Regions from separate parts of the Streptomyces sp. NPDC127106 genome, predicted to be linked through region 2. Evidence: riboswitches for the same ligand, from Rfam matches in the RefSeq annotation. Region 2 holds a riboswitch; the other holds the start of a gene.
What was found. A riboswitch is a leader RNA that binds a small molecule or an ion and turns the genes downstream of it on or off. The one in region 2 is predicted to bind thiamine pyrophosphate.

Region 1 (3,166 bases), on a different contig from region 2:
TCTTGTAGGTGATGACGCCGGTCTTGACGTCGTCGCGGTTGGGCAGGCCCAGGTGCTCCTTGGGCGTGACGTAGCAGAGCATCGCCGTGCCCCACCAGGCGATCATCGCGGCGCCGATGCCCGAGGTGATGTGGTCGTACGCCGGCGCGACGTCCGTGGTCAGCGGGCCGAGCGTGTAGAACGGCGCCTCCTCGCAGATCTCCTGCTGGAGGTCGATGTTCTCCTTGATCTTGTGCATGGGCACGTGACCCGGGCCCTCGATCATGGTCTGCACGTTGTGGCTCTTGGCGATCTTGTTCAGTTCGCCCAGCGTCTTCAGCTCGGCGAACTGCGCTGCGTCATTGGCGTCCGCGATCGAGCCGGGGCGCAGGCCGTCACCCAGCGAGTACGTCACGTCGTACGCGGCGAGGATCTCGCAGAGCTCCTCGAAGTTCGTGTAGAGGAAGTTCTCCTTATGGTGTGCCAGGCACCACGCGGCCATGATCGAGCCGCCGCGGGAGACGATGCCGGTCTTGCGGCGGGCGGTCAGCGGCACGTACGGGAGCAGCACGCCGGCGTGGACCGTCATGTAGTCGACGCCCTGCTCGGCCTGCTCGATGACCGTGTCCTTGTAGATCTCCCAGGTCAGCTCCTCGGCCCTGCCGTCTACCTTCTCCAGGGCCTGGTAGAGCGGCACGGTGCCGATCGGCACGGGAGAGTTGCGCAGCACCCACTCGCGGGTGGTGTGGATGTTGCGGCCGGTGGAGAGGTCCATGACCGTGTCGGCACCCCAGCGGGTCGCCCAGGTCATCTTCTCGACCTCCTCCTCGATGGACGAGGTGACCGCGGAGTTGCCGATGTTGGCGTTGACCTTCACCAGGAACTTCTTGCCGATGATCATCGGCTCGATCTCCGGGTGGTTCACGTTCGCGGGCAGCACGGCGCGACCTGCGGCGATCTCCTCGCGCACGACCTCGGGGGAGACGTTCTCGCGGATCGCGACGTACTCCATCTCCGGGGTGATCTCACCGCGGCGGGCGTACGCGAGCTGCGTGACGGCCTGGCCGCCACGGCCGCGGCGCGGCAGGCGCGGACGGCCCGGGAAGACCGCGTCGAGGTTCTTGAGGCCGCCGCGCGGCGAGGTGTGCTTGATGCCGTCGTCCTCGGGGCGCACGGGACGGCCCGCGTACTCCTCGGTGTCGCCGCGGCCGATGATCCAGTTCTCGCGCAGCGGCTGCAGACCCCGTCGGACATCCGTCTCGATCTGCGGGTCGGTGTACGGACCGGACGTGTCGTAGAGCGTCACGTCCTTGCCGTTGGTGAGATGGACCTGGCGAACCGGCACCCGAATGTCGGGGCGGGAGCCCGCCACGTAGCCCTTGTGCCAGCCCGGCTGGCGCTCGGTCTGGCCGTCGGCGTCCTGGCCGACGGCAGGCGTGCGTGCGTCCTGAATGGTCATGAGACCTGATCTCCCTACGCCGGCATTACCCGGTAACAGGTTCGGCGGTCGGCGCAGCCTCTTCCCGTACGCACGTCGTGCCGTACGGTGATCAGCGCCCTCTCAGCCCGGTGCTCCGAGCTCCCGCGTTGTGCAAAGGTGCCCCCACGCTAGCGTCATCTGTGGCGTGCTGAACAGTGGGCCCCCTCAACTCTTGCGATGATCAGCCGGTGACATCCTCGACTCAGCCCCCCGACGAGCCCGCCGAGCCCACAGGTCACACTGGCCACGCACATGCCGATCACGGGCACGCGCACGGCCATTCCCACGGCCACGGGCCTGCGGCTCCCGTCTCGAAGCACCTTCGCAAGGTCATCGCAGCCGTGCTGATCCCCTTCGCCACGGCCGTGTTCGTCGGCATGGCGGTGCTCTGGCCAGGCGGCGCCCCCGCACACGAGCGCTCGGGCGTGGGCTTCGACCGCCAGACCGAGCAGGGCCGGGTGGTTCGGCTCGAACAGGTCGACTGCAAATCCGTGAACGCCTCGCAGGTGCCGCCAACGGCCAACCCCTCGACACCGGAGGGCCGCGAGGCACAGGCCGCACAGACCGGCCAGTGCAAGAAGGCCACCGTCGAAGTCGGCACGGGGCGCGACAAGGGACGCACCTTCATCGAGGTCGTCCAGCCGGGGGCGCCCCGACAACTGGCGGACGGTCAGGAAGTGGTCGTCGCCTACGCCCCCGATGCGCCCCGGGACCTGCAGTACTCCGTGATCGACGTGAACCGCAAGATCCCACTGGCAGTACTGGCAGGCATCTTCGCCCTGGTGGTGGTCCTGGTGGGGAGGATGCGCGGCCTGTTCGCGCTGATCGCCCTCGTCATCAGCTTCGCCGTGCTGACCCTGTTCATCCTGCCGGCGATCCTTCAGGGCTCGAACCCGCTGGTCGTCGCGGTCATCGGGGCGAGCGCCATCATGCTGATCGCGCTCTATCTGTGCCACGGACTGACCGCCCGCACCTCCGTCGCGGTCCTCGGGACGCTCGTCTCACTGCTGCTGATCGGACTGCTGGGCTCGGTCTTCATCGACTGGGCGTTCCTCACCGGCAACACCGACGACAACACCGGGCTGATCCACGGGCTCTACCCGGACATCGACATGAGTGGTCTGCTGCTCGCGAGCATCATCATCGGGTCGCTCGGCGTACTCGATGACGTGACGGTCACTCAGACCTCAGCGGTCTGGGAACTCCACCACGCGGACCCGGCGATGGGGCCGCGTTCCCTGTACCGCGCGGCCATCCGCATCGGCCGAGACCACATCGCATCGGTGGTCAACACCCTCGTGCTGGCCTACGCGGGCGCGGCCCTGCCCCTGCTGCTGCTGTTCTCGATCGCGAACAGCAGCGTGGGCGCGGTGGCCAACAGCGAGCTCGTCGCGGTGGAGATCGTACGGACCCTCGTGGGCTCGATCGGCCTGGTGGCCTCGGTCCCGGTCACGACGGCGCTGGCGGCGCTCGTGGTGTCCGCCGACCGGCCGGCGGGCACGGCCGGTAGTACGAAGGCGGCCGCCCCGGGTGCCGGGCGGGGGAGCCGGGGCCGGGGTAGGCGGCGCAAGCGCTGAGACCGGCTGTCAGCCGGCGTTCTGCTCGTTCTGCCGGGACTCGGCGAGGATCCTGTCGAGCGCTTCGTCGAGGCTCACCTCGAAGTCGCCGAGGCTGCGCTCCTGACCGAGCGGAACCAGCCGGTCGGTG
Region 2 (3,166 bases):
CGGCAACACGATCAGCAGCGCCACCGTCAGCAGCACCCCGCCCAGCAGGGCGCGCTGCCCGAACCCGCGCGGCCGGTGCGCGGTCCGCGCGGGGTCCACGAGCCGCAGCGCGGCCTCGCGCCGCCGCACGGTCCAGGCGTGCACGGCGAGGATCAGGGCGACGGCGGCGAACTGGACCATCGTCAGGACGGCGGCCGTGGACAGGTCCAGCAGCTGCGCGGTCTGCCGGTAGACCTCCACCTCCAGCGTGGCGTACGAGGGCCCGCCGAGGATCTGCACGACGCCGAACGAGGTGAAGGTGAACAGGAAGACCATGAGCGCGGCGGCGGCCACCGCCGGGACCAGCGCGGGCAGCGTCACCCGCCGCCACGCGGCGAACCGCCCGGCGCCCAGCACGCGGGCGGCCTCCTCCTGGCGGGGGTCCAGCTGCGCCCACAGCCCGCCGACGGTGCGGACGACCACCGCGTAGTTGAAGAAGACGTGTGCGAGCAGGATCGCCCACACGGTGGTGTCGAGCCGGACGCCCCACAGCTCCTCCAGCAGCCCGCCCCGCCCGACCAGTGCCAGGAAGGCGGTGCCGACGACCACGGTGGGCAGCACGAAGGGGACGGTGACCACGGCCCGCAGCAGCTGCTTGCCGGGGAACTCCAGCCGTGCGAAGACGTACGCGGCGGGGAGCCCGATCAGCAGGGTGAGCGCCGTGGAGGCGAGCGCCTGCCAGGCGGTGAACCAGAGGACCCCGGCGATGTCGGGCTGGGTCAGCACCTCGCCGATGCGGCCGAACTGCCAGCCGGCGTCGGTCCTGACCCCGCGGCCGACGATCGCGGTGACGGGGTAGGCGAAGAACAGTGCGAAGAAGGCCAGCGGTACGGCCATCAGGGCCAGCCTGACGGCCGCACCGCGTCCGCGTCCTGTCCTGCCCGGTGCTACTTCACGACGAGCGAGGACCATGTCTTGACCCACTGGTCACGGTTCTTGGCGATGGTCTCGGGAGCCATCGTCTCCGGCTTCTCGACGACCACGCCGTGCTTCGTGAACAACTCCGGCAGCGCGGCGTCCGTGACCACCGGGTTCACGAACATCTGGAGCGGCATGTCCTCCTGGAACTTCTTGCCGATCATGAAGTCGATCAGCGCCTTGCCGCCCTCCTCGTTCTTCGCGCCCTTGAGCAGGCCGGCGAACTCGACCTGGCGGAAGCAGGTGCCGGTGGCGACGCCCGTCGGGGCCTCGGCCGGCTGCGGCTCGCCGTACATCACCTCGACCGGCGGGCTGGAGGCGTACGAGACCACCAGCGGGCGGTCGGCCTTGGCCTTCTTGCCGCCCGCGGAGCCGGAGAAGCGCTCGTTGTAGGCCTGCTCCCAGCCGTCGACGACCTCGACGCCGTTGGCCTTGAGCTTGCTCCAGTAGTCCTTCCAGCCCTCCTCGCCGTACTTGCCGACGGTGGCCAGCAGGAAGCCCAGGCCGGGGGAGGAGGTGGCCGCGTTCTCCGTGACCAGCAGGTTCTTGTACTCGGGCTTGACCAGGTCGTCCAGCGTCTGCGGCGGGGCGATCTTCTTGTCGGCGAAGTACGCCTTGTCGTAGTTGACGCAGATGTCGCCGGAGTCGACGGGCGTGACCCGGTGCTGCTTGTCGAGGACGTACTCGGGCTTCACGCCGGCCAGGCCCTTGGCCTCGTACGGGGTGAAGACGCCGTTGTCCAGGGCGCGCGAGAGGAGGGTGTTGTCCACGCCGAAGAAGACGTCGCCGCGCGGGGAGCCCTTGGTGAGGATCTCCTGGTTGAGGGCGGCGCCCGCATCGCCGGACTTGAGGACCTTGACGGTGTAGCCGCTCTGCTGCTCGAACTCCTTCAGGACCGTGTCCGTCACGTTGAAGGAGTCGTGGGTGACGAGCGTGACCGTCTTGGACTTCGGCGCCCCGCTGGCGCCGTCACCGGCCTCGTCCTGGCCGCCGTCGCCGCAGGCGCTGAGCGTGGTGACGCCGAGCGCGGCCGCGAGCACGGCGCCCGCGACCTTCTTGGTGGTGCTCACTGGTGTATTCCTCCTGGGATGACCAGGAGAAGACGCGGCCCTGCCCGGCGCTCTGTCGGAGCGGACGCCGGGCAGGGCGCAACAGCTTGAGTGGTGACCGAACTCCCTACCCCGAATGACCGGGGCGAGGTTCAGAGGGTCTGCGGCTGACGGTGCCGCACTCTCAGCGCTGTGGCGCTCCCCTGTCGGAATATGCAATTGGTTCGGCCACAGGGTACCCCGTGGCCGAACCGGCACCGCCAGAAGCGGAAGCTACCGCTCCGCAGCGGCCAGCTGGCCGCACGCACCGTCGATCTCCTGGCCGCGGGTGTCACGCACCGTCACGGGCACGCCGTGGCGCGCGATGGCCTCGACGAAGGCCCGCTCGTCCTCGGGGCGCGAGGCGGTCCACTTCGAGCCCGGCGTCGGGTTCAACGGGATCAGGTTGACGTGGACGCGCTTGCCCTTGAGGAGCTTGCCCAGGAGGTCGCCGCGCCAGGCCTGGTCGTTGATGTCGCGGATCAGGGCGTACTCGATGGAAACCCGGCGGCCGGACTTCTCCGCGTACTCCCACGCCGCGTCGAGGACCTCGCGGACCTTCCAGCGGGTGTTCACCGGCACGAGGGTGTCGCGCAGCTCGTCGTCGGGGGCGTGCAGCGAGACGGCGAGGCGGCACTTGAAGCCCTCGTCGGCGAACCGCAGCATCGCCGGGACCAGGCCGACGGTGGAGACGGTGATGCCGCGCTGGGACAGACCCAGGCCGTCGGGCTCGGCGTCGGTCAGCCGGCGGATGGCGCCCACGACCCGGTTGTAGTTGGCCAGCGGCTCGCCCATGCCCATGAAGACGATGTTCGACAGCCGGGCCGGGCCGCCGGGGACCTCGCCGTCGCGCAGGGCGCGCATGCCGTCGACGATCTGGTGCACGATCTCCGCGGTGGACAGGTTGCGGTCCAGGCCGGCCTGACCGGTGGCGCAGAACGGGCAGTTCATGCCGCAGCCCGCCTGCGAGGAGATGCACATGGTGACCCGGTCCGGGTAGCGCATCAGCACGGACTCGACGAGCGTGCCGTCGTGCAGCCGCCACAGGGTCTTGCGGGTGGTGTCGTCGTCGCAGGAGATGTGCCGTACGACGCTCATCAGGTCCGGCAGCAGCTCCTCCC

Region 1: another riboswitch for thiamine pyrophosphate. It lies ahead of thiC (phosphomethylpyrimidine synthase ThiC); the one in region 2 lies ahead of ACFVGY_RS30920 (thiamine ABC transporter substrate binding subunit).

The regions. Positions count from the first base shown of each region.
Region 1 covers NZ_JBHXTC010000008.1:82,689-85,854, forward strand. The annotation lists gene thiC (phosphomethylpyrimidine synthase ThiC) at 1-1,438, opposite strand, end outside; TPP riboswitch at 1,433-1,575, opposite strand; gene ACFVGY_RS10865 (YibE/F family protein) at 1,648-3,036, shown strand; gene ACFVGY_RS10870 (SsgA family sporulation/cell division regulator) at 3,046-3,166, opposite strand, start outside.
Region 2 covers NZ_JBHXTC010000054.1:25,374-28,539, reverse strand. The annotation lists gene ACFVGY_RS30925 (ABC transporter permease) at 1-951, opposite strand, end outside; gene ACFVGY_RS30920 (thiamine ABC transporter substrate binding subunit) at 927-2,027, opposite strand; TPP riboswitch at 2,113-2,221, opposite strand; gene rlmN (23S rRNA (adenine(2503)-C(2))-methyltransferase RlmN) at 2,280-3,166, opposite strand, start outside.